DNA from 3 places in the Caulobacter sp. DMC95 genome. Region 1 is predicted to be linked to each of the others. Evidence: predicted binding sites of a transcription regulator. Region 1 holds the regulator's gene; each other region holds the start of a gene.
What was found. Region 1 encodes LexA, which represses DNA repair genes until DNA is damaged. Its sites were predicted from a motif close to ATGTTCNCNANNTGTTCT; they were not measured.

Region 1 (10,097 bases):
TTCCACTGGCTGATCCAGCCGACGGTGCGGGCCAGGGCGAACAGCACGGTGAACATGTTGGTCGGGAAGCCCATCGCGCGCAGGGTGATGCCCGAATAGAAGTCGATATTCGGGTACAGCTTGCGATCGACGAAGTACGGGTCGTTCAGGGCGACCTTCTCCAGTTCCTGGGCGACCTGCAGCAGCGGGTCGTTGTTGTGGCCCAGTTCGGCCAGAACCTCGTGCGCGGTCTTCTGCATGACCTTCGCGCGCGGGTCGAAGTTCTTGTACACGCGGTGGCCAAAGCCCATCAGCTTGTACTTCCGGTCCTTCACGCCCTGGACGTAGTCCTTGATGTTGTCGACCGAACCGATGGTCTCCAGCATCTCCAGCGCTTCCTGATTGGCGCCGCCGTGCGACGGGCCCCACAGGCAGGCGATGCCGGCGGCGATACAGGCGAACGGGTGCGCGCCCGACGAACCGGCCAGACGGACGGTCGAGGTCGAGGCGTTCTGCTCGTGGTCGGCGTGGAGGATGAAGATCCGGTCCATGGCGCGGGTCAGCACCGGATTCGGCTTCCAGTCCTCGGCCGGCACGGCGAAGCACATGCGCAGGAAGTTTTCCGAGTACGACAGGTCGTTGCGCGGCGACACGAACGGCTGGCCGACCGTGTACTTGTAGGCGCGGGCGGCAATCGTCGGCATCTTGGCGATCAGGCGATGGGCGCTGATCTCGCGCTCACGCGCGTCGTCGACATTGATGCTGTCCGAATAGAACGCCGACAGGGCGCCGACGGCGCCGGTCATGACCGCCATCGGGTGGGCGTCGCGACGGAAGCCTTCGAAGAAGCGGTCGAACTGAGCGTGCAACATCGTGTGGTAGGTGATGTTGTGCTCGAACTTGGCGAACTCGTCGGCCTTGGGCAGCTCGCCGTTCAGCAGTAGGTAGCAGACCTCAAGGAACGAGGACTTCTCGGCCAGCTGGTCGATCGGGTAACCGCGGTGCAGCAGGATGCCCGCGTCGCCGTCGATATAGGTGATCTTGCTCTCGCACGAGGCGGTCGAGGTGAAGCCCGGATCGAACGTGAAATGATCGCTCTCACCGTAGATCTTGCGGACGTCAATGACGTCCGGACCCGTGCTGCCCTTGAGGATCGGCAGCTCATAGCTCTTGTCGCCGATCGTCAGCGTGGCTTTATCGGTCATCCGTAGACCCCTTCATTATTGGGACGGGCAGTCCAACTTTCGCTTTTCGCGGGTGCGTTATAGCGCCTCATGCGCGAGGCGCCAGCGCGTCGTCAAGACGGCCAATCGCCTCATCGCGGGAGAGAGCCGCCATGGTCTTGTTCAAGTCGGGGGCAGGGGCGCCGCTGGTGAGGATCCCGCGCAGGGCCGGGCCAAACTTCCCGAAGCCGACACCTTCCGATTCCGCGAATGATTTCAACACGGTTTCCAGGGTTGCGGCGTCAAAGGCGGGGGCGGCGGCCAGTTGGTCGCGCAGACGCTTCAGCCGTTCGACCGTTTCCTCGGTGAGCTGTTTTTGGGTTTTCTCTTCCAGCGTCAATGGACGGGTCTTTAGCGCGAATGCGCAGTGATCGACCAGTTCGAGGATCGTTTTGGCGCCTTCCTTGACCTCAGGAACCGTGCGCGCGATGCGGTCGGCCGCATCGGCGGGCAGGGGCTCGCCCCGCTTCTCAGCCGCCGCCAGGGCCAGGGCAGTCAAACGGGCGTCATCGGCCTTGCGCAGATGCTGGGCGTTGATGTGGTTCAGCTTGGCCCAGTCCAGACGCGCGGGAGCTTTGACGACGTCAGCGACGTCAAACCAGCTGATCGCCTGTTCGTCGTTGAAGACCTCGTCGTCGCCGTGACCCCAGCCGAGGCGGGCCAGGTAGTTGCGCATGCCTTCGGGGATATAGCCAAGGTCGGCGAACTCGCCGACGGCCTGAGCGCCATGGCGCTTGGAGAGCTTGGCGCCGTCTGGCCCGTGGATCAGCGGAATGTGCGCGAAGGCCGGCACAGGCCAGTCCATGGCCTGATAGATCAGGGTCTGGCGAGCGGCGTTGTTCAGATGGTCGTCGCCACGGATCACGTGGGTCACGCCCATGTCGTGGTCATCCACCACGACCGCGAGGTTGTAGGTCGGCGCGCCGTCCGCACGCAGCAGCACGAGGTCGTCCAGCTCGATGTTCTTGAAGGTGACGGGACCCTTGACCATGTCGTTGACAACGGTCTCGCCGTCCAGCGGGCCCTTGAAACGGATCACGTGGGGCATGCTGAGGTCGCCTTCGGCGGCGTCGCGCCAAGGCGAGCGGATCGCACGGCCTTCGGCGCGGGCCTTTTCGCGCGCGACTTCCAGTTCCTCGACGGTCATCCAGCAGCGATAGGCGCGGCCCTTGGCCAACAGCTCATGCACCACCTCCACGTGACGCGGGGCACGGGTGTGTTGGAAGATCACCTCGTCGTCTGACTTGAGGCCCAGCCAGTCCAGTCCCTCGAAGATCGCGGCGACGGCGGCGTCGGTCGAACGCTCGCGATCGGTGTCCTCAACGCGAATTAGGAACTTCCCTCCCGTATGGCGTGCATATAACCAGTTGAACAGCGCCGTACGAGCGCCGCCGATATGCAGGAAACCGGTGGGCGAGGGGGCGAAGCGCGTGACGACGCCGGTGGGTGTGGGGTTCGACATGGACTTCAAGGCTGCAGGACAATGCGCCATGGCGGCGCTGGGAGACGTTCGCCGCGATGCGACGCAGGCGAGGCGTCTTAGCACGCGGCTCATGGCCGGGCCTAGCGGTTTTCCGCAACGCGAAATGCGATGCAAGATCGCGAAAAATACAGCGGTTTCCGAGTGTTAGGCGTTGACCGTCCGGCCAATGCGCCAGCGACTGCATTCGGTGCGGCGCGTTGGGCGCGGATGGGGCGTGCTGCCGCGGACGAGGTCGGGAATAACCTTGAGCGCCGGTTTCTGTGGGCGCCCGTGGCCTTCGGCTTGGGCGCGGCGGCGTATCTGGAGGCGAGGGCCGAACCGACGCTCTGGGTCCTGGGGGTCATGGCGGCGAGTCTTGGTGTTGCGGCCTGGGCGACCCGCCGCTGGAATGCGCCGCCGATTATCGCGGTGTTGTTGGGTCTAGCGGCGTTCGGCGCGGCGGGCGCCTTCGCCGCCAAGGTCCGTAGCGAGCGTGTCACCGCACCCGTCATGAGCGGCGAACGGTTGGTGCGGCGTGTCGAAGGGTTCGTCGTGGACGTCGTCAGCCCCGGCGCCGGCGGCCAGCGCCTCTTGATTGCTCCGGTCAGGATCGCCGGATTGTCGCCAGAAGAAACGCCGCGCCGGATACGCGTGACGATCGGTGAGAATCCAGTCCCGCAACCCGGAGAAGCGATTCGCCTTCGTGCGATGCTGGGACCGCCTCCGCCGCCTGCCGCGCCCGGCGCTTACGATTTCGCGCGGGACGCGTGGTTCGACTCGATTGGCGGCGTCGGTTTCACCGTTGGCGAGATCGAGAGCGTTCAGTTGGATCCGCCGCCGCTGCGCTTACGCCTTGCCATGGCGGTGAACGCTCTCCGTTGGAATCTGGCTCAGCGGCTCCTCGCCCGGATGGGGCCGTCCAGCGGCGGTATTGGCGCCGCCATGGTGACGGGCCACGAAGCCTGGATCACCGAGGCGCAGACCGACGCTATGCGCGCCTCCGGCCTTGCGCACATCTTGTCGATCTCCGGATTGCACATGGCGATTGTGGGCGGATTTGTCTTTGTCGTTTTCCGTCTCGGGGTCGCTGCCTGGCCATGGTTGGCCTTGCGTGCGCCGGGTAAGAAGATCGCCGCCGTCGGCGGGCTGGTCGCGGTTCTGGGCTATCTGGTCATATCCGGTGCGCCACCGCCCGCCGAACGCGCGGCCATCACAGCCAGCGTAGCCTTCCTGGCGATCCTCTTTGATCGACGCGCGATCACCTTGCATGGCTTGGCGCTGGCGGCGCTGCTGATCCTTCTGCTCAAGCCCGAAACGGCGGGCGAGCCGGGCTTTCAGATGTCCTTCGCTGCGACAGCCGCGCTCGTGGCTCTAGCCGAGGCCTGGCCCCGGCCGGTGCGGGAGTTGTCGACACCCTGGTGGATCCAAGGGCCGCAGGCGGCCGTCGCCTGGTTGGCCGCCAGCGTCGCGGCCAGCTTTGTGGCGGGCTTGGCCACCGCGCCGTTCGCCATGCAGCATTTCAACCGCGTCGCGGTGTGGGGTCTGCCAGCAAACCTGCTCGTGGCGCCATTGTCCTCGTTCGTGATCATGCCGTTTTTGGCTATCGGCGCTCTTCTGGAGCCCTTGGGACTAAGCGCGCCCTTCCTGGCTATCGCCGGCTGGGGCGTTGACGCCATGCTCGGCGTTGCGAACCTGTTCGCTCAAGCGCACGGCGCGCAGCATGTCGTCGCCAGCGCACCACCAGAGGTGCTCGTGCTCGCGTTCCTGGGGCTGATGCTCCTCTGCCTTTGGAAAGGGCGTCTTCGTTGGATCGGCGCGCCGCTCGCCTTGGCTGTCGCCGTTTGGCCCAGGCCATCACCACCCGACGCCTGGGTCGCCGCCGACGGCGCGACCGCCGCCGTGCGATCGGGTGACGCGGCGGTTCTGCTCCGGACTGACGCCAAGCGGTTCGGCGCTGAGCTCTGGGCGCGGAGGCGGGGTCTGGAGCCGACAGCCTGGAGTCTCTACGGCTGCGACCGATGGATTTGCGGACCGAAACTTGGCGCGCCTGTGCGGTTGTCCCTGGCATGGTCGCGCAAGACGCCTGACGCCGAGGTGCTGAGCGGCCTATGCGTTCGGAGCGAGATCGTCGTGGTTCGCGGAAAGCCGCCGCCGCGCGTGCCGCCGCTGTGCGCCGAAACCGTGCTGCTGACAGGCGAGGACTTTGCACGGCAAGGCTCAGCCGAACTCTACCGACGGCCGGACGGTTGGCGCATTGTCTGGGCGCAGCCCTTACGTGGCGAGCGACCGTGGAGCGGATACTGACGCCTTCTGGTGCGTGGCGGGTTAGAATCGGGCGCCGGACCGCGCTCTATCAGGAGGCCCCCACTATGTCAGATCCATACGCCCCACGGCGCGCCATATTTCGCGCCCTCCATGCGGAAGGTTGCTTCATCCTGCCTAATCCGTGGGATGTCGGCAGCGCAAAGCGGCTGGAAGGCCTTGGTTTCAAGGCCCTGGCCTCGACCAGCGCAGGCATGGCTTGGGCGCTGGGCAAGAGCGACGGAGCGGTGACGCGCGATGAGGTGATCACTCACCTGAAGATGCTCTGCGCCGCCACTGATCTACCGGTCAATGCGGACTTCGAAAATGGCTTCGGAGATACGCCAGCCAAGGTCGCCGAGAGCGTGACTTTGGCCATAGACGCGGGTGTCGCGGGTCTCTCGATCGAGGACTGGTCGGGCGTGGCGCTCTATGAACTTTCCGTCGCCGTAGAGCGGCTCAAGGCGGCGCGTGCGGCGATTGACGCTAGCGGGCGCGACGTGATGCTGGTGGGGCGCTCCGAAGGCTATCTGCGTGGCCGCCGTGACCTTGGGGCGACCCTCGAACGGCTGAAGGCCTATGCCAGCGCTGGCGCGGACTGCCTCTATGCGCCTGGCGTTACGGATCCGGCTGAGATTCGAGCGATCGTCGAAGCGGTCGCGCCCAAGCCTGTAAATATTCTGCTCTGGGGCGACGACATGACGGTGGAGAGCCTTGCGGGGCTCGGCGTGCGCCGGGTCAGCACCGGCGGTGCGCTTGCGGCGGCGGCCTGGGCGGGCTTCGACGCCGCAGCCCAACGGTTAGCGGAGGCCGGACGTCTTACGCCCTAGTCGCAAATAGGAGAAAGGCCCCGATCCTCGTCGGATCAGGGCCTGAATCGCCGGAGCGCTGCGCGCCTGGGTCTAGTGATAACGGCGGATCAGGCCCACCAGCTTACCCTGCACCTCGACCTGATCCGGACCGAAGATGCGCGTCTCGTACTTTGGATTAGCCGCCTCCAAAGCGATCGAGCCCCCCTTCTTGCGCAGGCGCTTTAGGGTGGCTTCCTCGCCGACCAGCGCGACGACGATCTCGCCCGAGGTGGCGGTGTCGCCCTTCTTGATGATCACATAGTCACCATCGAGGATCCCAGCCTCGATCATCGAGTCTCCCTGGACCTCAAGGACATAGTGCTCGCCGCCGCCGAGCATCGTTTCTGGCACCGGCAAACGATCGCGTTCGTGCTGGATTGCGTCGATTGGCGTACCCGCGGCGATCTTGCCCAGGATAGGAAGGTCGCGGCTGTCATTGGCCGGGACGGCAGTGCTGCTGGACGGGAGCGGCGCCCCGCCGCCTTCAAAGACCTGCGGGCGGAATGCGCCGCGCCCCTTGGGCGGCGCAGCGGTCGTAGCCTGCTGCGGGAGCTTCACCACCTCCAGCGCGCGCGCCCGATGCGCCAGACGACGAATGAAGCCACGCTCCTCCAGGGCCGTGATCAAGCGGTGGATCCCGGACTTGGAAGCCAGATCGAGGGCTTCCTTCATCTCGTCGAACGACGGCGAGACGCCGGTTTCCTTGATCCGTTCATGGATGAACATCAGCAGTTCGTGCTGCTTGCGCGTGAGCATGTCGGCCTCAGGTGGAGCGCGGAACAAACCGCAAACCTTGCGAATGTTCTCGTGGTGTTCCGCGTCAAAGTCAAGCCGAGCTTCGTTAACGGGAAAAGCGGCGTTATTTCAGGGGGTTAGGGTGGGGGCGATCGGAAAGCGCCGAAGAATCAAAAACTTAATAAAGCCTTTCAGGAGCGCTTGCGCGCCACGATGATGTCCTGGTCCTGCATCGGTTCGCGCCGCCAGACGCCGAGGGCTTGGTTCAGGATCTCCAGGCCCAGTTCCTCGTACTGCGTTCGCACGTGCGCCAGATCGTAGCCAATCACGGCCTCGGGCAGGTCGGGCGTCGCCGTCCAGCAACCGTCCAGTGGATGGACGAAGTCGAAGGCGATCTGGCCGGACCCGGTGTTGGCCCGCGCCTCCTCATCAATCAGATACCAGGAGACGATGCTGATGCCGCCCGGCCGCAGGACCCTGGCGATCTCGCGCGCGAACTGCGCCTGATCCGCCGCCAGCAGATGGGTGAACACCGAACCCAACCAGACATAGTCAAAACTGGCGTTGGGGTAGGGAAAGACATAGGCGCTGGCCGGCTGGGTTCCGCTCGGATTGTAGCGGTCGCTGTGCATGTCGGCGTGGAGGAACTCGAACCTGGAGTCTCCGACGGCGATATTTGCGCGGCACCAGTCGATCGCTTCGGCCATGACGTCGAAGCCCGCGTAGCGGCCGTTCTCATCGAGATAGTCGACGAGAGGGGCGGCTGCGCGTCCGATGCCGCAGCCGACGTCGAGGATGGCGTGGTGAGGTTGCAGGCCCGCGTCAAGGAACAGCGCCTTGAACTGCTGCCCGACCCGCACGAAGTCGGCGTCTGCGGCCCCGACCAGGTGCCAGAGTTCCTGGGGGGCCTGGAGCCCGTCGGTCGGCGCGGTGACAGAGGTAGCGTGCGCGGTTGGGCTTAGTCGACCGAGAGTAGACCTGATTGGACGCTGCGCGAGGCGCTTCAAGGTGGTCAGCAAGGCGCGCATCCGATTCTCCCGCAGAACGGCGCCCGCCTTATAAACCAGCGTTCCGGCTCACGCGCCCGTCGTGAGGTCCTGGTCGTCGAACCCGGTGGCCATCTCAGGGAACTTGGGCGTGCAGCTCTGGTAGAAGCCGGCGATCCGCCGCATGTCGGCGGCGTAGTCGCCGGTCGGGTAGATCGCGGGGCCAAGGCCCACGACCTTTCGCTTGTAGTCCATCATGCCCAGCACCATCGGCACCTCGGCGCCCATGGCGATGTGATAGAAGCCGGTTTTCCACTGCCGGGCTTTGCCGCGTGTGCCCTCCGGCGCGATCGTCAGCATGAAGGTGTCACGGCGGCCGAACTCCTCGACCATCGCCTTGACCATGTCCTTGGAGCGCTCGCGATCAAGCGGTATCCCGCCAAGATCCCGCATCATCTGGTCGAACGGCGGCTTGAACAGCGAGGCCTTGCCGATGAAGCTGAGATCAAGGTTCAGGGCGTCGGCGGCGCCGACGAAATAGACGAAGTCCCAATTGCTGGTATGGGGCGCGGCGATCACGACGAACTTCCGCGTTTCGGGCGGTGCGCCCTCGATCTTCCAGCCCTGCAGCTTGAAATTCGTGGCCAGGGCCCATTTCACGACTCGCGCGAGCCAGTTCATGCACGTTTCCTCAGCCGCGTTCTCGGCGCGGCGACATTTGGAAGGATGGGACTGTTTCGCCCTCAGGCGCCAGCGCCAGAAAAGCCCGTTTTGGGTTTAACCGATCAAGATCCGCGTCGCGGCTGTCACATCCGCATGGCGCATCAGGCTCTCGCCGACCAGCATCGCCTTGGCGCCGGCGCCTTCCATCCGCACGACGTCATCGTGAGTGAAGATCCCGCTTTCGGTGACCAGCAGCGCGTCTGGCGGCGCCTGAGCTGACAGGCGCTCGGTCACCGCCAGATCGACGACGAAGCTCTTGAGGTCGCGGTTGTTAATCCCGACCAGATCCGAGCCCAGCGCGCCAGCGCGCGCCATCTCGGCCTCATCGTGAACCTCCACCAGGGCGTCCATGCCCAGGCGTTTGGCTTCGGCCATCAACTCCGCCGCCAGTACGTCGTCGATCATCGCCAGGATTACGAGGATCGCATCGGCGCCTAGGGCCCGGCTCTCGGCCACCTGCCAGGGATCGACCAAGAAGTCCTTGCGGATGCAGGGCAGGGCGACCGCAGCCCGAGCAGCGACAAGATATTCATCCGCGCCCTGGAAGCTCGGCGTGTCGGTCAGCACCGACAGACAGGCCGCGCCGCCGGCTTCATAGGCCTTAGCCAGAACCGGCGGATCGAAGTCCTCGCGGATTAGGCCCTTCGAGGGCGAGGCTTTCTTGATCTCCGCGATCAGCGACAGCTTCCCCGGGGCGTGGCGCGCTTCAAGCGCGGCCTTGAACCCGCGCGGCGCCGAAGCGCCCTTGGCGGCGGCGTCGATCTGGGCTTGAGAGCGTGCGGCCTTTCGGCTTGCGACGTCCTCGCGCTTGTAGGCGGCGATCTTGGCCAGAATGTCGGTCACGCGGTTACGTCCGTATTGGTGGCGGTCACGAGGCCTGCGAGAGCGGCCTTGGCGCGTCCGCTGTCGATCACCTCACCCGCCAGGGCGATGCCCTCGACCAAGGTCTCGACTTTGTCGGCGACCAGGAAAGCGGCGGCGGCGTTGAGCAAGACGATGTCCCGATAGGGGCCCGTCTCGCCGTCAAACAGACGGGTCAGGGCGGCGGCGTTGAAATGAGGATCTCCGCCCGTCAGATCGGCCAGAGCAGCGCGGGGCAGGCCGACGGCCTCGGGCGTGATCTTGAACAGCCTGACGACGCCGTCTCGCCACTCGGCGACCTCGGTCTCGCCGGTCGTCGTCAGTTCGTCCATCCCCGAGCCATGCACCGACCAGGCGCGTTCGGCTCCAAGGGCGCCCAGCGCCTTGGCGATCGGCTCGACAAAGCGCGGCGCCGAGACGCCGACCACCTGCCGCTTGGCGCCGGCGGGATTGGTCAACGGGCCGAGCAGGTTGAAAATGGTGCGGAAGCCCAGCTGCTGGCGGATCGGCGAGACATGCTTCATCGCCCCATGGTGAGCCTGGGCGAACAGGAAGCAGATGCCGGCCTCGTCCAGGGCCTTGCGCTGCTGCTCGCGCGTGGCGTCGATATTGACGCCCAGGGCGGTCAGCACGTCGGCGGTGCCCGACTTCGAGGTGATGGCCCGGTTGCCGTGCTTGGCGACCTTGAGACCGCCCCCGGCGGCCACGAAGCCGACCGCCGTGGAGATGTTCAGCGTGTGCAGGCCGTCCCCGCCGGTGCCGCAGACGTCGATAACGTCGTACGGATGCTCCAACGGGATGGCTGCTCGGCGCATGGCGCGGGCGCAGGCCGCGATCTCGCCCACGGTCTCGCCACGCAGGCGGATGGCGGTGACGGCGGCCGCGACCTGGGCCGGCGTCGGCTCGCCGCGCAGACAGGCGGCGAAGAACAGTTCGGCGTCGCTATCGTCGAGGGTTTGACCATCGGCGAGTTTGG
Region 2 (10,097 bases), 390 kb from region 1:
ACCCGCGCCGAGCTGCAGGCGATCGCGGACGTGCTGCTGCGCCACCCGCAGGTCTGGGTGCTGACCGACGACATGTACGAACACCTGGTGTTCGACGACTTCGAGTTCACCACCATCGCCCAGGTCGAGCCCAAGCTCTATGACCGCACCCTGACGATGAATGGCGTCTCGAAGGGCTATTCGATGACCGGCTGGCGCATCGGCTACGCCGGCGGTCCCGAGCCGCTGATCAAGGCCATGGGCAAGATGATCAGCCAGACGACCTCGAACCCCTGCTCGATCTCGCAGTGGGCCGCGCTCGAGGCGCTGAACGGCACGCAGGACTTCATCAAGCCGAACGCCAAGCTGTTCCAGGAACGCCGCGACCTCGTCGTGTCGATGCTGAACCAGGCCACCGGCCTGCACTGCCCGACCCCGGAAGGCGCGTTCTACGTCTATCCCTCGTGCGCCGGCCTGATCGGCAAGACCGCGCCTTCGGGCAAGGTCATCGCGAGCGACGAAGACTTCGCGACCGAACTGCTGGAGTCTGAGGGCGTAGCCGTCGTGCACGGCGCGGCGTTCGGCCTGTCGCCGTTCTTCCGCATCAGCTACGCCACCAGCAGCGACGTGCTGGAAGACGCCTGCTCGCGCATTCAGCGCTTCTGCGCGGCGGTGAAGTAGTCCTCAAATCCTCACCCTAACGGGGAGGTGTCGGCTCGAAGAGACGACGGAGGGGGAACAGGCACGATAGCTCGCGCTTCCCCCTCCGGCCTTCGGCCTCCTCCCCCGCTGGGAGGAGGATTTTCAAGATCTATCCCCTGATCCAGTCCGTCAGACCCTCGCGAGCGTGGACCTCGATCAACGCTGGTCGCTGGCGCACGCGATCCAGATAGCGTTTCAGGTTCGACCACTCGGTCGCCGGCTTGGGCATGTTGCGCGTCCAGCGGCAAAGGATCGTCGTCAGCAGGTCCACCGTCGTGAAGGTGTCCCCAACCACGACGTCCCGATCGGCGAGGCGGGCGTCCAGCCGCGCCAAACCCTCTTCGATCTTGGCGCGCGCCGCGGCCTGCACCGCCGCCTGCGCCTCGCCGCCGGCGGGCTCATGCGGATAAAACCAGGCTCTGAAGTGGGGTTGAAAGCTGTTGGCCAGCCAGAAGCTCCAGCTGAGATAGGCCGCCCGTTCGGGTGAGCCCACGGGCGGCGCAAAGCCGGCTTCAGGGTGGCGTTCGGCCAGCAATGTGGCGATCGCCGCCATCTGGGTGACGGGCGCGCCGTCCACGATCAGGGTGGGCACCACGCCGTCGGGATTGATCGCCAAGTAGTCGGCCGTCTTGTGCTCACCGTTGTCGAAATCCAGGAGTCGGATCTCAAACGGCACGTCCAGTTCCAGGAGAAGCCAGTGGATAGCCGTACCGGCCGTGCTCGGCGAACCGTAGAGCGTGTACATCGCGTCTCCTTCCGTGGGTCGAGGCGGATAGACGACGGCTTCGCGACCGGGGTCAAGGCGGCTTGGACCGCAGTGACTGTGGCGCCAGCGCGCACAACCGGCGAAACTTCCCGCTTGCTATGCACGCCAAGATTGTTCTTGATACGTTCACGTCATGCCCGGGAGATCTGCATGCGCCTCCTTACGCTCCTCGTCGCCGCCATGCTGGCGGCGTCCGGGTCCGCTCTCGCTGATCCGGCGATCGGCAAACGGGTCGAGGCGGTCTTCGCAGACGATGCGGTGACCCTGACCGAGGCCGGCAAGACAGTGCTGGTCTATCGCACCAAGCCGCTGGATGCGGGGAACGAGCCGGGCCGCGCAAACTATGTCAGCCCGCTCTACGCGCCGGACGGAACGGCGCTTACCGAGGACAAGCCTGGAGATCACCCGCACCACCGGGGTCTCTGGTGGGCCTGGATGAAGGTGCAGGTGGACGGCAAGTCGGTCGCCGACGGCTGGTATATGAAAAACCTGTCGTACTTTGTTCGCGAGAAGCGCTTTTTGGGCGACGCGGAGGGCGGCGGGACCCTGACGGTGGAGGTCGACTGGATCGTCAATTCGGGGCCGGAGTTGGCCTACATCGCCCGCGAGGTCACCCAGGTGATCATCAGGCCGCTTAAGGGCGGCGTGCGGCGTGTGGAGTTCGAAACCACAATCACCGCCCGCGTCGACGCGCTTGGCCTGGGCGGCAGCGAGGATGACAGAGGTTTTGGCGGCTTCTCGATCCGCTTGGTAGACCCCGAGCACCTAGCCTTCGCCTCGTCTGGAAAGACGCTCACTCCCAATGGAGCCGCGCTCAAGGCAGGGCCATCGATGGGCTTCGCCTGGGCGGGCGGCTCGAATTCTCCGGCCTGGACAGTCGGACTTGCCTGCAAGGCCAATGGAGAGGCGGTGACGCGCTGGATGCTGTACAATGAGCGCTCGATGCAGAACTGCGTGTTCCCCGGCCGTGCGCCCCTGATCCTTAGGAAGGACCAGGCGCTTCGGCTCCAAGAGACAGTCGTGATCCGCCCCGCCAACAAGAAGAAGCCCTGAGATCGATGGCCGAAATCGTCAATCTGAACCAGGCCCGGAAGGCCAAGACCAAGGCCGACGATAAGGCGCGCGCCGCCGAAAACCGCGCCCGCTTTGGCCGCACCAAGGCGGAAAAGACGCTCGACGCCGCACGCGCCGACAAGCTTCGCCGCGATCTCGACGGCGCCAAGCGCGAAGACTGAGCCCTTAGGCGTCCGGCTCCGCCCAAGCGCCTGTGTCCTGAAGGTAGACTTCGTGGGGCGGCAAGCCTTCGACCAGTCTGCGAAGCCGCCGGGCTGTCGCGGCGTACTCTGCGGCCAAGGCGGCGGTGTTCACACCGTCGTACAGCGGACTGGCTCGCCGCGGCCGAATTCCCTGCCCGTGCATCACCGCAAGCCAGGACGAGGTCGAAAACAGCTCATCACTGCCGCTGACCAAGACGCCGCGCTCGGCGTAGAGGGCCACACGCTCGGACAGGCTGTCGGGGATCGGCATGGTGCGGACATAGTCCCAGAACGGGTCTCCGACCCGCCGCGTCGCGTGATAGTGCAGAATGATGAAGTCGCGGATCAGCTCGCCCTCGGCCTTGACCGCAGCGTTGTAGCCCGCCCGCAGAACCGGACTGAACGATCGGTCCGGGAAGAACTTCAGCAGGGCCTGCAGACCGGAATGAACCATATGCAGGCTCGTCGACTCCAGCGGCTCGATGAACCCGCTGGCCAGACCCAGGGCGACGACATTGGCTTTCCAGGCGGCCCGACGCCGACCCGTCACGAACCGCAGCTTGCGCGGTTCGGCCTCCAGGTCGCCGTCCAAGCCGTCACGCAAAACCGTCTCGGCGCGATCATCGTCGGTGAAGGCGCTGGAATAGACATAGCCGTTGCCGGTGCGGTGTTGCAGCGGGATCCGCCAGCGCCAACCGGCCTCTTGGGCGATCGACTGCGTGTAGGGAACGGCGGGTCCGACCTTGGCGCAGGGGGCGGCGATGGCGCGATCGACCGGCAACCAGCGACTCCAGTCGTCATAGCCGGCCGCCAGGGCGCCCTCGATCAGGAGTCCCCGAAACCCCGAACAGTCGATGAAAAGCTCACCCTCGACCTGGCGCCCGTCCTTCAAACGCAAGCACTCGACAAAGCCATCCTCGGGCCGCTGATCGACAGCAACGACCTCGCCTTCGATCCGCCGAACGCCGCGCCCCTCGGCCAATCGCCGGAGAAAGCGGCCATAGAGCACCGCATCAAAATGATAGGCCGACATCAGCTGTGACAGCGGCGTCGCGGGGTCAGTGGCGGTTGGCCCGGCCCGGCCTTGCCGGGCGGCCAGGGCGCAGACCGAATAGTCTTCCAGGCTCGCGTCGGGATCGGCGGCCATCAACCGCAGAAAATGCTGCGGGAATACGCCGAGCGTCGGCTGGCCGCCCAGAACACCGAACGGATGCAGGTAGCGCTCGCCCGAACAACCCCAATCGACAAACTCGATGCCCAGCTTCAGCGTGGCGCGCGTCGCGCGCATGAAAGCCGGCTCCTTGAGCCCAACCATGGCGTTGAACTGTCGGATCGCAGGAATGGTCGCCTCGCCCACCCCGACCACGCCGATCTCGGCGGACTCGACCACCGTGACAGCGCATCGCTTGCCCAAGGCGGCGTTGAGCAGCGCGGCGGCCATCCAGCCCGCGGAGCCGCCGCCAAGGATAACGATCGACTGAATCGCCTCGCCCATGAGTCTCTGTCCGCCCTCCCCGAGCCTAGAGACCGCTTTGTCGGCCATCCGTGCGTCGGACGCCAGCCGCTTGCGCCTCACACCCAAGTGCGCGATGTCCAGCGCTCAGGAGACCGTCCCATGCCAGGCCTTCGCAAACGCTCGGTGAACCTTGTCGGCCACGCCACCTCTCTGGCTCTAGAGCCAGAGTTCTGGGCGGTCCTCGAAGCCGCAGCTGTTGCAGGGGGCCACAGCCTCGCGGCCTTGATCCAGAGCGTCGACCGGGAACGGGGCGAGCGGCCGCTGGCGTCGGCGTGCAGGGTCTTCGCGCTCGAGCACGTCGCTCAAAACCCGCTGACGCCAGCGGCCTCGCCCGTCATCGATTGAGCGCGGCGCCGCCGGAACTAGCCGCCCGCCGGCTTGGGCGCATCCGGCAGCTTCGGCGCAGACGCCGAGATATCGACGTCGACCTTCTTCTCCTGCGTGAACCCGCCGGACATCATGAAAAAGGCGAGCACGGCCACGACGACGACGAGCGCGCCAACGATGAACGCCAGCCCACTGTTCCCACCACGATTGGCGCCTTCAGCCATCTGTATCTCCTCGCCCTACGGCAATGTCTGTGATGGCCCATCAACGGCGCGAGATATGGGAAGTTCCCGCAGGCTTGAGGGCTTGCAACAGACAGACACACGGCGAAGGGCTTAAGCCCGGCGCGCTTTGTGCTACATATGTTCCATGTTTCCCGACACCGACTCGCCGAGCCCCACCGAGGAATTCCCCGGCGACCTGCCCGCTCCGCGCATTTCCGACCTCGCCCGAGCCCGCCCGCCCGCTGGCGCCGCGCCCGGCTACCTCGACGGCCTGAACCCCGAGCAGCGCGAAGCGGTGGAGACCACCGAGGGTCCGCTGCTGGTGCTTGCCGGCGCCGGCACGGGTAAGACCCGCGTCTTGACCACACGCCTGGCCCATATCCTGGCCACCGGCCGCGCCCGTCCGTGGGAGCTGCTGGCTGTCACCTTCACCAACAAGGCCGCCCGCGAGATGCGCGAGCGGATCACCCACATCATCGGCCCGGAGGCTGAGGGCCTGCGCTGGCTGGGCACGTTCCATTCGGTGGCCGCACAGATTCTGCGCCGCCACGCCGAGCTGATCGGGCTGAAGTCGAACTACACGATCATCGACACCGACGATCAGGAGCGCTTGCTCAAGCAGTTGATCGAGGCCGAGAACATCGACGCCAAGCGGTGGACGCCCCGCATCCTGTCGCAGATCATCGACGGCTGGAAGAACCGCGGCTGGACGCCTGATCGGGTGCCGACCAGCGAAGCCGGCGAGTTCGCAAACGGCAAGGGGATCAGCCTCTATCGGCAGTATCAGGAGCGCCTTCGCATCCTGAACGCCTGTGATTTCGGCGATCTTTTGCTGCACAATATCAGCATCTTCACAGGCCATCCTGACGTGCTGGACGAGTTCCAGAAGCGCTTCAAGTACGTGATGGTCGACGAGTACCAGGACACCAACGTCGCCCAGTACCTGTGGCTACGCCTGCTGGCCCAGGGCCGCCAGAACGTCTGCTGCGTGGGCGACGACGACCAGTCGATCTACGGCTGGCGCGGGGCTGAAGTGGACAACATCCTGCGCTTTGAGCGCGACTTCCCGGGCGCCAAGGTCGTGCGCCTGGAGTGCAACTACCGCTCCACCGAGCACATCCTGGCCGCCGCGTCGGGCCTGATCACCGCCAACAAGGGGCGTCTGGGCAAGACCCTGTGGACCCCGTCCAAGGGCGGCGAGAAGGTCAAGGTGTCAGGCGTCTGGGACGGCGAAGCCGAAAGCCGGATGATCGCCGACGAGATCGAGCGCGCCAAGAAGGCCGGTCGCAAGTACAGCCAGATGGCGATCCTTGTCCGCGCCAGCTTCCAGATGCGCGCCTTCGAAGAGCGCTTCGTGATGCTGCAGATCCCCTACAAGGTGGTCGGCGGCCCGCGCTTCTTCGAGCGCGCCGAAATCCGCGACGCCCACGCCTATCTGCGTCTGATCCAGTCGCCCGACGACGATCTGGCCTTCGAGCGGATCGTCAACACGCCCAAGCGCGGCATCGGCGACACCAGCGTTCAGAAACTGCTGCAAATCGCTCGCCTGGAAGGGATTTCCACCGTCGACGCCGCCCGCGCGATCATCGCCAGCGACGAGCTGCCGGCCCGTACCCGCACCGCACTGAGCAACTTTATCCGCGATCTGGACCGCTGGCGTTCGCTGGTCGGGACCGTGCATCACCAGCGCCTGCTGGAAACCGTGCTGGAGGAAAGCGGCTATACCGACGCCCTGCGCCTCGACAAGGGCCCGACCAGTCAGACGCGCCTCGAAAACCTGAAGGAACTGGTCCAGTCGATGGGCGCGTTCGATACGCTTGAGGGCTACCTGGAACACGTGTCGCTGGTCATGGATCTCGATCGCGAGGCCACCGGCGACGCGGTCTGGATCATGACCCTGCACTCGGCCAAGGGCCTGGAGTTCCCGTTGGTCTTCCTGCCCGGCTGGGAGGAAGGCGTGTTCCCCAGCCAGCGCAGCATGGACGACAAGGGTGAGAAGGGCCTCGAGGAAGAACGGCGTCTGGCCTATGTCGGCATCACCCGCGCCCGTGAGGAAGCCCGCATCAGTTTCGTGGCCAACCGCCAGGTCTATGGCCGCTGGACGTCGCAACTCCCCAGCCGCTTTGTCGACGAACTGCCGATCGCCCACGTCGATGCGGCCTCGGAGACCGGCTACTACGGCGGCGGCCCGGGCATGCAGTCGACGGCCGCCTCGCGCTGGGACGATCCGGGCGCCAGCGCCTTCCAGGCCGGCAGCTACGACAGCCCCGGCTGGAAGCGGGCCCAGGAGCGCACCTCGGGCTTTGGCGAACGTGGCGGATCTTGGCGCGGGATCCAGGGCGTGCGCGCCGGTTCGGCGGCGCGTGCGGCCCCGATCGAGGGCGAAGGCCGCCTGGTCGCGGTCTCCGCCCCGACCAACAGCGCCTATTCGCGCGGCGACCGGGTGTTCCACGTCAAGTTCGGCTACGGCAAGGTCACCGGTATCGAAGGCAACAAGCTCACGGTCGCCTTTGACAAGGCCGGCGAGAAGAAGGTCATCGACAGCTTCGTCGAGAAAGCCTGATCACCCCTCGGGCTTTAGCCCAGGGCGGACGCCGTCATGCTCCGGCTGCGCCTCGCTGGGGCGCGGCCCCAGCGTCTCCCAGACGCCGACGGCGATCAAAACCAGGGTTGTCAGCCACGATAGCGCCAGCGGCTGAAGATATGGCGACGCCACGCCCAATCCCGCCAGCCCAGCCAGACCCAGAAGGCGCGGCCGCGACCAGCGGCGGAACACCGCCCGCTTGAACAGAAGCGCGCCGAGCAGGAACAGCGCGGGTCCGCCAATCAGCGCCAGCGCCACCTTGGTCTCCATGTGGCCGATAGGGTGATGGATCACCCACTCGTCGCCGACGGCGGTCACGATGATCCCGGCGATGATGGGCAGATGGGCGTAGGTATAGGCCACGCGGGCGATCGCGCCCGGATCGCTCGACTCAGCGATCGCCTTGCTAGCCGCCTCGGCCGTGGACGAGAAGTAGATCCACCACATGGTCAGGCTGCACAGGAACGCGCCGGTGAAGGCGGCCATCACCGACGCCTCCCACTCCAGGCCAATGACAGTCGATCCCGAGATGATGATCGACTCGCCCAGCGCGATGATCGTGAACAAGGCGCAGCGCTCGGCCATGTGGCCGCCCTCGACGTTCCACTCCGAGGTCTTGGTGCGACCAAGGCCAGGGGTCCAGAAACCCACGGCCGGCGAGACATACTCGATCGCCAGCGCCAGGCCCCAGACCAGCAGTCGCCCCTCTCCCTCGACGAACGCGCCGGTGATCCAGAAAACCCCGGCGAAGGACAGCCAGGCGGTGATCCGCAGGAAGTTGGCGCGGTGCCCTTCGTCCTTCCAAGCCGTCCACAGGAAGAAGGCGCTGCGCCCCACCTGGATGAAGACGTGAGCTGCGGCGAAGGCCAGGCCGCGCGCGCCGAAGGCGTCGGGGATCGAAGCCGCCAACACCATGGCCGCCGCCATCATCACGAACAGCATCAAGCGGACAGGCCCCCGCTCGGGATCCAGCCAGTTCGTCACCCAGGCGGTGTAGATCCACGACCACCACACCGCCAGCAGCAGCACGGCCGCATGCAGGACCCCAGGTCCATCCGGGTGCTTCAAGACAACGTGCGAGAGCTGGGTCACCGCGAAGACGAAGACCAGGTCAAAGAACAGCTCGGCATAGGTGACCCGCGCATGCTCCTCGGCATTGCGGGCGCGCAGCAAGCTGGGAACGGTCTTGGCCATGCCTGTCATCCTAACGCATCAGCGGCCGCCGGGAATGGAGAACCAAAATCTGCCTGATGCGCTATGCCGACATGCAACGCCTGAACCGCATGATCGCCCCGCTCAAGGCCTTCGGCGCGACACGACCTGTCGCCTTTGGCGCGCCGCTCTGCGCATTTGTTGGCGCGCTCGCCGGCTTGGCCATGCAGACAGGCCCGCAAGACGGCCCATTCCAGCCGGACATGGAACCGACGCGGACCAGGATGGAGGCCACCGCTGAGCCTATTATCTATCCGTCAGGCGATCTTCCCGACTACGTGGTTGGAACCGATTTTCTCAAGGCGACCCAGGCCCCGCCGGTCACCTACGCCAGCTATAAGCCGCCGCCCCTGCCCCCGCCGCCGGAGCTTCCAGCCTATGTCCCTGCGCGTCACGTCGCCGCCGACGTTCCCGCCGGGCCCGAGCGCGCGCACTGGGCGTCGGAACGCGGCGACATCCTCGATACGTCTCTTCCCGAGGATCGTCTGTCAGCCCCGGCGGACACCCTGATGCTCGCCGACGCGGCCGCCACGGGCATGACCTCGCGCTGAAGGCTCGCTTTTCAACGACTTTGCCGCTAACGGAGCGGCATGACCGACTATACGCCCCAGCAGATCGTCGCCCGTGGCTCGCGCGTCGAGGCCGAGACCGCCGCCGACGCCATCGACAACCATCCGGGCCTGGAAGGCGCGACCTACTCGATCCTGGAAGAGGACGAGGACAAGAACGTCTGGCGCATCGACGCCTTCCCGACGACCGACGAGGAAGACGCCAGCCTGATGGCGTTGCTGGGCGAATACGACCTAAAGGTTTCCCGCGACACCCTGGCCGACGCCGACTGGCTGGCCATGGCCCTGTCGGGTCTGCCGCCCGTGCGCGCCGGCCGCTTCTTCGTCTACGGCATGCACGACCGTGGCCGCCTGCCGGCCAGCACCGTCAACCTGCGGATCGAGGCCGGCGCGGCATTCGGCACCGGCCACCACGGCACCACCGTCGGCTGCCTGCAGGCCTATGACCGCCTGATCAAGGCGCGCAAGTTCAACAAGGTGCTCGACGTCGGCGCCGGCACCGGCCTGCTGGCCATCGCCGCCGCTCGTACCGGCGCCAAACTGGCCGTCGGCACCGACATCGACAAGCCCAGCGTGCGAATCTCCAAGGAGAACGCCCAGGTCAACAAGGCCAATGCGCGCTTCGTCCACGCCTCGGGCCTTTCGAACCGTCTGGTCGCCGAGAACGCGCCCTACGACCTCGTCTTCGCCAACATCCTGGCCCGCCCGCTGATCAGCCTCGCGCAAGACATCAAGCGCGCCCTCGTCCCCGGCGGCACTGTGATCCTGTCCGGCCTGCTGCGCACCCAAGAGCGGATGGTCAAGGCCGCCTACCTTTCGCGCGGCTTCAAGGTCGTGACCCGCATCCACCGCGACGCCTGGGCGACGCTGGTGCTGCAGCGGCCGTAGACAGTCGAAATCCAAATCCTCCCCCTCGCGGGGGAGGTGGCCCGAAGGGCCGGTGGGGGAAGGTCTGCAAAGCT
Region 3 (10,097 bases), 150 kb from region 1:
CGGCGCGAGAGTGATCGCCGCACGGGGCTTCTGGCCCTGGAGGTCCGGAGGCGTCAGCCCCTTGCCGGGGGCATGCCCTTGAGCGTCGGCGAAACTGCAGGCCCCGGATAGGGACAGGGCCAGGGCGGCGACAAGGGTTCTCCACATCATAGGCGCTCCTCGCATGCGACGTTGACGCCGCAGCCTGCTGACGTAACGCGCAGCGCAAAATTGGTCTAGCCAAATATCGCGACTGGACAGACCAAAGCCGAGCCCCCCCCCCTGAACGCGAAAGAGCCCCGGACGTAAACGTCCGGGGCTCTTCGGGAACCGGAAACGGCGGGTCGACCTAGCTCTTCTTGCTCGCCAAAGCCGCCTGGGCGGCCGCCAGACGCGCGATCGGCACGCGGTAGGGCGAACACGACACGTAGTCGAGGCCCACCTTCTCGCAGAAGCCGATCGAGGCGGGATCGCCGCCATGCTCGCCGCAAATCCCCAGCTTGGCGTCGGGGCGCACCGCACGGCCACGCTCGGCGGCGAGACGGATCAGGTCGCCCACGCCGTCCTGGTCGAGGCTGACGAAGGGGTCCTTCTCGAAGATGCCCTTCTCGATATAGGCGTTCAGGAACTTCCCGGCGTCGTCGCGGCTGATGCCGAACGTCGTCTGCGTCAGATCGTTGGTCCCGAAGCTGAAGAACTCGGCGTTCTCGGCCAGGTCGCCCGCGCGCAGGGCGGCGCGGGGCAGCTCGATCATGGTGCCGACCGTATAGGTCACCGCGACACCCTGCTCTTCCAGCACCGCCTTGGCGACGCGGTCGGTCAGATCGCGCAGGTACTTCATCTCTTCGCCCTTGGCGACCAGCGGGTGCATGATTTCCGGCACCGGCGCAGCCTTGCCCGACTTGGCGATTTCGCAGGCCGCCTCGAGGATGGCGCGGACCTGCATCTCGTAGATCTCAGGGTACGAGACGCCCAGGCGACAGCCGCGGTGGCCCAGCATGGGGTTGGTTTCGTGCAGTTCCTTGGCGCGACGCATCAGCTTGGCGGCGTCGAGACCCGTCGCGTCGGCGACAGCCTGAACATCTTCCTCGGTGTGCGGCAGGAACTCGTGCAGCGGCGGATCCAGCAGGCGGATCGTGACCGGCAGGCCTTCCATGATCGTGAAGAGTTCGACGAAGTCGGCTTTCTGGAACGGCGCGATCTTGGCCAGCGCGGCGCGGCGGCCTTTCTCGTCGTCGGCCAGGATCATCTCGCGCACGGCGGCGATCCGGGTGTCGTCGAAGAACATGTGCTCGGTGCGGCAGAGACCGATGCCCTCGGCGCCGAACTGGCGAGCGGTCTTGGCGTCCAGCGGGGTCTCAGCGTTGGCGCGCACCTTCAGGCGGCGGACCTCGTCGGCCCAGCCCATCAGCGTAGCGAAGTCGCCCGTCAGCTCGGGCTCGATCATCTTCGGCGCGCCGGCCAGGATATCACCGGTGGAGCCGTCGATGGTGATGATCTCGCCAACCTTGAAGTCACGGCCACGAACGCGGAACAGGCCCTCCTTCTCGAAGATAGCCACGTCGCCGGCGCCCGACACGCAGGGACGGCCCATGCCGCGCGCCACGACGGCGGCGTGACTGGTCATGCCGCCCCGCGCCGTGATGATGCCACGGGCGGCGTGCATGCCGTGGATGTCCTCGGGGCTGGTCTCCTCCCGCACCAGGATCACCGCCTCGCCATTAGCGGCGGCTTTCTCGGCGGCGTCGCTGTCGAAGACGATCTTGCCGGTGGCCGCGCCGGGCGAGGCCGGCAGGCCCTTGGCGATCACGTCGCGGTGAGCCGACGGATCAATGGTCGGGTGCAGCAGTTGGTCCAGCGAGGCGGGCTCGACGCGGCCGACGGCCTCCGACGTCGAGATCACGCCCTCGGCCGCCATGTCGACCGCGATCTTCAGCGCGGCCTTGGCGGTGCGCTTTCCGTTGCGGGTCTGCAGCATATAGAGCTTGCCCTGCTCCACGGTGAACTCGATGTCCTGCATGTCGCGGTAGTGACGCTCCAGCGTCTCCACGACCGTCTTGAACTGGCCGAACACCTCGGGCATCGCCTCTTCCATCGAGGGAGCGACGTCGCCCATCTCCTCGCGGGCGGCCTTGGTCAGCGACTGCGGCGTGCGGATGCCCGCCACCACGTCCTCGCCCTGGGCGTTGATCAGGAACTCACCATACAGGCGGTTGTCGCCGTTTGATGGGTTGCGGGTGAAGGCCACGCCCGTCGCCGAGGTCTCCCCCATATTGCCAAACACCATCGACTGAATGTTGACGGCCGTGCCCCAGCTTTCGGGGATGTCGTGCATACGACGATAGAACTTGGCGCGGTCGTTCATCCAGCTGGCGAACACAGCGCCCACGGCGCCCCACAGCTGCTCCTGGGCGTCCTGCGGGAACGGCTTGCCCAGCTGCTCGCGGACGGCGGCCTTGTAGTCCTTGATCACCGCCGCCCAGTCGTCGGCCGTCAGGCCCGTATCGACGTGGATGTCCAGGCGATCCTTATGGTCATCGAGGATCTCCTCGAACATGTGGTGCTCGAGGTTCAGCACGACGTTCGAGTACATCTGGATGAAGCGACGATAGCTGTCATAGGCGAAGCGGCGGTCGCCCGACAGCTTGGCCAGGCCCTCGACGGTCTCGTCGTTCAGGCCCAGGTTCAGCACCGTGTCCATCATGCCCGGCATCGAGGCCCGAGCGCCCGAACGCACCGAGACCAGCAGCGGATTGGCCACATCGCCAAACTGCTTGCCGGTGATCTCCTCGATCTTGGCGAGGCCCGTCTGGACCTGAGCGGCCAGTTCAGCGGGGTACTGCTTGCCGTTGGCGTAGTAGTGGACGCAGGCTTCGGTGGTGATCGTAAAGCCGGGCGGCACGGGCAGGCCCAGAGACGACATCTCCGCGAGATTGGCCCCCTTGCCGCCAAGGAGGTTCTTCATCGAGGCGTCGCCGTCCGCGCCGCCTCCGCCGAATGCATAAACCCATTGGGCCTTGGTCAGCGTCTCAACCGGCATCTTTGAATTCACCCTGCGATAAGTGAAAAGGCCGCGCCCCTCTTATGGGGGTCGTCTCGCCTTGGAACAGCGCTGCTTTGTTGCGATCCCGCAGTGCAATATCCGGGGGTCTCAGTAGCACTTCGGTCAAGAACCCGTCCACTGGCCGTTCGCTTTCAAAGCGCCAACGCGAGAATTCGGCAAATAATTCCAATGACAACGTTGTCCGCCGGGGGCGGCTGGCGATGTTCTTGGCAATCCCGGCTCAATCGCTCGACTTGGACCTGGACCGAAAGATTGCAGGGCCTTGTCTTCGCGCTGCGAAACGCCTTCGATCGTTCCATGACGGCACGGATCATCCGACTCGGGACCTTATTGCGGGACGCCGACGCCATCGCCGACCTGCATACGCGCAGCCGTCAGCACGCCTATCGCGGCCTCTACGGCGACCACTATCTGGACCATCAGCTTCCCGAGATTTCTCGCGCGATCTGGCGTGAGCGCTTCCGGAGCTATGCGCCGACCACCGACCTGATACTGGCGGCGATGGAGGACACAGAGCCGCTCGCCCTCGCCTACGCCTCTTTCCGCGTGAATCCAGCAGTGGGTCTTCTGGTCGACAACCTTCATGTCGCGCCCGAACGCAAGGGCGCAGGACTGGGTTCAAGACTACTGGTCGAGGTAGCCCTATGGCTACGCGATGAGCACGGGAGCGCGCCGCTGCACCTGGAGGTCTATGCGCCGAACACGGACGCCTTGGGGATCTACACGCGAAGAGGCGGGGTGGAGGTGGCGCGCTACCGCGAAACGCCGCCCGGCGGACGTGAAGTGGAGGTCGTCCGCTTCCAATGGTCACGTCCAGAGGATTTGTTGATCTGACCGCCGGCGGCTCCCGCGAAGAGAGCGACGGAACCCTCTCAGGCATCCGTCGCTCACCCCCGATCGGTTCGCGCCTTTGGCTCTGATGGCCATTGCGCACGAAGCCCATCGCCCCACCGGTCCGACTCCCACAAGAGCAGACACCTCGCGTGATAGTCACCAGCCGACGCTGCGCGATGTGACGATCCTCACATTGGCGCACGGGCGTCCGTTACGCCTGCGGCGCATCAGACTCTCAGCGCGCGCGATAGACGCTCCGCAGATAGGCCTGATCGGCTTCCGTCAGCGCCTGCGGCGCTCCACCGCCGGCTTCGAACAAGGTCATGATCGAGTCTGTTGGCGCTGGACGAACGCGAACATCCGCCAGGGACACGAGGGCAAGGTAGTCCGCCATCGCCGACACCTTGATGTCCCGCGCCTGGTTCACGTCGACGATAATCAAGGCGTTGTGAGGCCTTGCGTCGCCGGCGGCCGAACCGCGCACATCGCCGCCATGGACCCAACGGACCGGGGCCGCACCGGACTTGAACGACTGCGCCGCCTGGGCTGGGACGCCGCGATAGTTGAAGCGCTTAGACTGCGTCGCCTCGAGGATCAGCTGATCCGGCTCGGCCGAAAACAGGACGACGATATTGGGTTCACAAGCGCGTTTGGCGTAGGCGGCGCCGGCCTGCTTGGCCACCTGGTGCAGGCGCGCGGCGACATAGGCGTTCACGTCTGCGGACGCGCCGCGAACCAGCGGGCACAGGCCTTCGCGTGCGCTGCCGGGAGACGCCTGCCTCAGACGGGACATCTCGGCCTCGAGACCGTTTTGACGTCGAGCGTCGCCGATGAGGGTGTCGGCCTGTCGCGCCGAAACTCCCGACGCGACCGCCACGGCGGCTGTAACTGCGAGACCAAAAATCACGTTCTTCATGGTCGCTCTCCGCTGATGCGGAGAGCAAAACACAACCTAGAAACGATGTCGAGGTAACTTTCTCGCTACATGAAAACGGCGGATGCCCCCACCGGACCATCCGCCGCGCATTTCCAGAAGCGCAAGGGAACGAGGGGTCCCTCCACGCCCTAGAACGGGATTTCGTCGTCCAGGTCCGCCGAGAAGCTTTCGCGCGGGCCGCTGGGCTGGCTGCGCTGGCCGCCGCCGAAGTTGGAGCCGCCCCCGCCCGAATAGCCGCCGCCGTACTCGTCGCCGCCGCCAGAAGACATGCCGGCGTCACCGCCGCGGCCGCCCAGCATGGTCAGTTCGCCACGGAACTTCTGCAGCACGATCTCGGTGGAGTACTTTTCCTGACCGGTGTTATCGGTCCACTTGCGGGTTTGCAGCGCGCCCTCGATGTAGACGGTGGAGCCCTTGCGCAGGTACTGCTCGGCGACCTTGACCAGGTTGTCGTTGAAGATCACAACCCGGTGCCACTCGGTCTTCTCCTTGCGCTCGCCGCTATTGCGGTCGCGCCAGGTTTCCGACGTTGCGATGCGAAGATTGGCGACGCGGTCGCCCGAACCCAGGCTACGGATCTCGGGATCCGCCCCGAGGTTCCCCACCAGAATGACCTTGTTGACGCTGCCCGCCATCGCTTGGACCTTGCTCTCGCCCGGCGACCCATGCGCCGGAATCTGAGGCAAGACGTTAACGACCCACTAACCCGGAGGCAAGTTTTGTTCTTGCAACGTTCTTGTGGGCAAGGCAGACGATTGTGGACAGACCGCGCCGCTGTAGGCTTTGCGCCCTACTCGGCCGGAACGCGCTTGATGGCGCCCGGGACCGCCAACCGACCATCGCCCGTACGCACGAGCGACATGAAGCGCGGCCCCTCATAGGTCTGACCGACGTAGATCCCTTCCTTCTCGATGAAGATGAAGGACCCCTGATACGACCCGACCATGCTGCGGCTGTTTGACTGGCCCAAGCGCACGAAGCGCATGCGCATGCCCTCAAGCGTCGCGGCGCATTCCTCCAGCTGCGGCACGTTCCGGCTGACCGGATTGAAGCGCAGCGTCTTGTCCTTGTTGGTTGCGACGTGGAAGCAGACGCCCTGCTCGAACGGAGCCTTGGTCTGCTTCTGGCAGCCGGCCAGCACCAGACCCGAAGCGGAGAGGACGGCGGCGGCGAGGACGATCTTCTTCATGGATTACACTTATAAACCTATCCGGCGTTCGGGATAGAGCAGTTCGCGGCCTGCTCGAACGCGGTGTGGAAGCTGCGGTTATCCGACGAAATCTCGACGCGGCCAGGAACCAGGCGCAAGGTCTCCTCGCCCCAACGCCCATAGGTCGCGCCGCCTGCCTTCTCGCATCGCCCGCCGAACAGTTGCTGGGCGCAGGCGTTCAGCGTGATGTCTCCAGGCAGTCGCCGCCACTCGTTGCCGGCATAGCGCCAGCATGCCGCCAGCGGCGCAGTCGCAGAGGCGGACGCCGGCGTGGTCGGGGTGGCGGTCTGGACCGGCGCGGTCGCCGGCGGCGTCGCGACCGTTGGGGGCGGAGGGAGCGGCGTCAGCACCATACCAGCCTGATCGGCGGCGGCCAGCGCGCCCGTCTCGTCGACGCCCACATCCAAGGCGCCCGTGGCGACCCCATTCTTTTTGGCGCACTCAGCCAGGGTGATCTCGCCGACGAAGGCGCCGCCCACGAAACAACGCAGCGGACGAGCGGGATCCAGCTTGGTGTCGTCAGCGCGACCGGTCTCGACGATCAGGCCCGCACGCGCAGCCGGCGGCTCCTCCGCCGGCTTCTTGTCATGGCCTGACATCAGGGCCACGGCGATGCCGAGACCCGCGACAAGCGCAAGCGCCGCGCCGCCGCCCAGGATGATCCGTCGATCGTTCAGAAGGTCCATGTCTCTTGGCTACGACGCGACGATGACGCTTTCAAGCGCGGCGGTCGTGGAAAAGATCAGGTTAGCCGCCGGTCAGGCGATTGAGAGCCGCTTGATAATTGGCCACCTGGTTCTTCAGATAGGCTGGAACCGTGCCACCTGTCTTGCCAGAGCTCGACCCGCTGTCCGCCTTGATGCCAAGCGCGGTGTCAGCGATTTCGCGATAAGCGGACCGAACCTGCGACATCGCCCGGGTGATGACCATATTGGCGTTCTTGCGCCCCGCCTCGGTCGTGAGGTCCAGTTCGGGCGGGAGCTGCAAGCCATAGACCGGACCGCTGCCATCAGCCGAAACGGTCTTGCCGTCTTCGGTCTTGGTGGCTCGCACGACGCCGCCGGCGATGCCGAGCGAGCGCAGGACATCGGTTCCGCCCTTTCCGGGCACGATCTCCAAGGTGGCGTTGCTCGACGCAGGGCTGATCTTCAGAACGCGACTGTTACCGCTGGAGGCCGTCTCCACCTTGGCGCGGAAACCCGACGCGCGCTTGATCTTGTCGGCCAGGGTTTCCAGCGTGTCGTTGGCGTCGATGGTGACCGTCGTCAGAGCGCCGCGTTCGCGCGTGCGGATCTGGAAGGTGTCGCCAGCGCGCGCCGATGTGGCGGAAACGATGCGATTGGACTGGCTGAAGTCCATGGCGCCGCTCGGCAAGCCAAAAGCGTCTAGGGCTGACGCGCCGGACGCAGAGACGGCGACCGAGGTCGGGGCGGCATAGCCGTCCTTGCCGGTGACGCGCTGGCTCCAATCGACGAGGCCCGTGCCGACATTGATCTGAGCGACGTAGCCATCCTTGGTTCCGACCGTCTCTTCGCCGTCCAGGTTCTTGCCGGCCGCGCCGACCAGCCACGCCGTACCGTTGGAGACGGCGAAGCCCGTGACGGTATCGTCTCCGGTGCCGCCGTAGTAGGTCAGCGTGTCGTTGGTGTTGTCCGAGATATCGAGGGACATCCGCCCCACGAAGCCGTCCATGCCTCCCGACGGCGACGTCGTCGCGCCGCCGATCGACATCAGGTTGTTGGCCGTGTAGCCGCCCACATAAAGTTGGCCGCCGTCGATCTTCAGACCGACAATGTCGCCGCCCTTCAGCGAGCCCAGGTCGCGGGTCGCGCCCGCCGTCAAGGTTGCGGTCTTGGTGTAGGTGACGGGGACGCTCTCGTAGGCGCCGTACTGATTCATCTTGGTGACGTTCTCAGTCACCACCGACGCATTGACCTCGAAGCTGCGAAGCATCGCCTGGCCGCTTTCCTTGGACCCGACGATGACCTGGGAGCCGTTGACCACGATGTCCGAAACGGAGTCATTCTCCGCCGTCCCGAACTTCTGGGTGAACAGCGCTGCGGGCTTGCCATTGGCGTCCGTCGCAAATGCCGTCAGGTAGGCGTCCCAACCGCCGGCGGGGTCCGTTCCCACCGACCCCGGCAGATCCGACTTGCTGCGGCCGCCCACATACAGAACGCCATTGGCGCCGAAAGCCACGGCCGTGGCCTCATCTTCTTGCAAACCGCCGCGACGGACAGTCCACTGCTCGTCGCCCTTGGCGTCATAACGCGTGACGAAGCTGTCGGTGGTGTCCGAACTGTCGCTGTTGTTGATTGGGCCGTTGACCGCGCCCTGCAGCCTGCCGCTGACGGACCCGGCCACGGCGACGCTGCCGTCATCGGCGACGGCCAGCGACAAGCCGCTGGCGTTGTCAGTGGCGCCCAACGAGCGCGCGTACAGAAGGTGGCCCGCGCTGTCGTACTTGAGCAGCGCGACATCGCTTTCGCCCTTGATCGGTTGACCATTGATGTCGGTCTTGCCGTCAACCTCGGTGGCGACGTCCGCCAGCATATAGATCGAGCCGTCCGCGCCGGTGACCGACTTGCGGACGCTGGAAATCGTGCCTTGAAGCGTCTCGCTGAAGACCTTGCCGCCAGGCGCGCCTGCGCCGGGCCCGCCAGCGGTTCCGGCGGCGCTGTACTTGGTCAAGGTCGTTTCGAAGACGCCGTCGTCGGTCTCGGCCTTCTTGTCGGGATCCGGATCGCCGGCCCGGGTGGTGACATAGACCGCCGGCGCCGTGGTCGGCGCACTGAAGGTCAACTGCTCAACGGAGTCGCCATTGACCCGTAGAGCAAAGTCATCGCCGGTAGCCGGCAACTTCACGGGCTTGCCGTTCACCTGAACGGTGCGCTCCTCGCCAACCGTGCGCTGTACGGAGAAGTCGGTGTTGAAACCCGCCGCCTTCATCTTGTCGTTCATGTAGCTGACGACGTTCGACATGGTCCGCGGCGTCGCGCCCATGTCGGCCAAGTTCATGGTGACGGTCGAGGTGACGCCGAAGCTCTTCACAGAGATGTCGAACGAGACGTTGCCCTGGAACCTCGGGACTTCGTCATCGACCTGGCCGCTGTACAGCGTGTCAGTCGTGTAGCTGTAGGTGGCCTTAGGCACGCCAACCGTGCCCTTGTCGCTGGTCATGACAGCGCCGGTCGTCAGGCGCATCTGGTCGAGGGACAGGTTCTGGACGTAGCTGCTGACCTCGCCAAGTCCCTTGGTGAGGGCTGTCTGCAACCGCGAAACCTCGCCATCGGTCACGCCCTTCTCACCGGCACGCGCTGCGATCGCGGAAAGGGTGTTGAGCGCCTGATACGTGGCGAACAGCTTTTTGTAGTCGGGACTGACGCCCTTCAGGCTCGAAGTGTTGGCGCCCTCGTCGATGAGCTTGCGCCCCGCCAGCGCCGATCGCACCAGTTCACTGGCGGGCGGAGACGCATTGCTGAGCCAAGGCGCGCTCGGGACCACGGCTTTGGACCGCGATGGCGAGGTCGAAACACTCGACGCGCCAGCGCCCGTCAGGCCCGTGCGGGCCTGATAGTAGCTGAGCAGCGCGCTGGAATCGAAAGTGATCACGGCGAGTCCTGGCCGGGGCGCGAATCTCCCCGCTGTTACCCTTGCCTCAGGATCGCTGACGACTCGTTAAGACTTGAGATTAAGCGGCGATAAGGTGCGCGTCCGAGAGCGCACGCCGAGCCGCCTCACGCAGCCCGGACCACTCCGACGCCAAGATCCCGAGCAGAACGACGTCTCGGGGCTGGCCGCCCTTCAATACGTGTCCGCGGAGGTAGCCCTCGCGGCGGAAACCTGCGGTCGACTGCGCCTTCAGAGCGGCGTCGTTGTCGGCCATGACCTCGGCGAAAACCTTGTGCAGTCCAAGCTCCTGGAAGGCGCGATCCAGGCCCAGCACCTGGGCGGCGCGACCAACGCCCCTGCCTCGCGCTTCAGCCGAGCCAAGGAACCAGTTCCAACTTGCACGACGATGGTGGCTGGTTAGCCCCGTCAGCGTCAGAAGACCCATCGGCGCTCCGCCGCGA

Region 2: the regulator LexA is predicted to act here: its motif matches at 4,898-4,915, upstream of ACT53N_RS02900 (ATP-dependent helicase).
Region 3: the regulator LexA is predicted to act here: its motif matches at 5,534-5,551, upstream of ssb (single-stranded DNA-binding protein).

The regions. Positions count from the first base shown of each region.
Region 1 covers NZ_JBQUZP010000001.1:195,981-206,077, forward strand. The annotation lists gene gltA (citrate synthase) at 1-1,184, opposite strand, end outside; gene gltX (glutamate--tRNA ligase) at 1,252-2,664, opposite strand; gene ACT53N_RS00980 (hypothetical protein) at 2,663-2,833, shown strand; gene ACT53N_RS00985 (ComEC/Rec2 family competence protein) at 2,794-4,968, shown strand; gene ACT53N_RS00990 (isocitrate lyase/PEP mutase family protein) at 5,034-5,795, shown strand; gene lexA (transcriptional repressor LexA) at 5,868-6,572, opposite strand; gene ACT53N_RS01000 (class I SAM-dependent methyltransferase) at 6,743-7,579, opposite strand; gene ACT53N_RS01005 (lysophospholipid acyltransferase family protein) at 7,628-8,218, opposite strand; gene trpC (indole-3-glycerol phosphate synthase TrpC) at 8,315-9,103, opposite strand; gene trpD (anthranilate phosphoribosyltransferase) at 9,100-10,097, opposite strand, start outside.
Region 2 covers NZ_JBQUZP010000001.1:585,431-595,527, forward strand. The annotation lists gene ACT53N_RS02865 (pyridoxal phosphate-dependent aminotransferase) at 1-660, shown strand, start outside; gene ACT53N_RS02870 (glutathione S-transferase family protein) at 791-1,426, opposite strand; gene ACT53N_RS02875 (DUF6807 family protein) at 1,598-2,500, shown strand; gene ACT53N_RS02880 (DUF4169 family protein) at 2,506-2,682, shown strand; gene ACT53N_RS02885 (tryptophan halogenase family protein) at 2,687-4,198, opposite strand; gene ACT53N_RS02890 (ribbon-helix-helix domain-containing protein) at 4,319-4,564, shown strand; gene ACT53N_RS02895 (hypothetical protein) at 4,582-4,770, opposite strand; gene ACT53N_RS02900 (ATP-dependent helicase) at 4,916-7,333, shown strand; gene ACT53N_RS02905 (low temperature requirement protein A) at 7,334-8,548, opposite strand; gene ACT53N_RS02910 (hypothetical protein) at 8,605-9,117, shown strand; gene ACT53N_RS02915 (50S ribosomal protein L11 methyltransferase) at 9,157-10,023, shown strand.
Region 3 covers NZ_JBQUZP010000001.1:342,823-352,919, forward strand. The annotation lists gene ACT53N_RS01645 (DUF4861 family protein) at 1-150, opposite strand, end outside; gene ppdK (pyruvate, phosphate dikinase) at 329-3,019, opposite strand; gene ACT53N_RS01655 (N-acetyltransferase family protein) at 3,341-3,877, shown strand; gene ACT53N_RS01660 (hypothetical protein) at 4,113-4,793, opposite strand; gene ssb (single-stranded DNA-binding protein) at 4,943-5,449, opposite strand; gene ACT53N_RS01670 (hypothetical protein) at 5,605-6,003, opposite strand; gene ACT53N_RS01675 (hypothetical protein) at 6,021-6,710, opposite strand; gene ACT53N_RS01680 (hypothetical protein) at 6,772-9,636, opposite strand; gene pseH (UDP-4-amino-4,6-dideoxy-N-acetyl-beta-L-altrosamine N-acetyltransferase) at 9,716-10,097, opposite strand, start outside.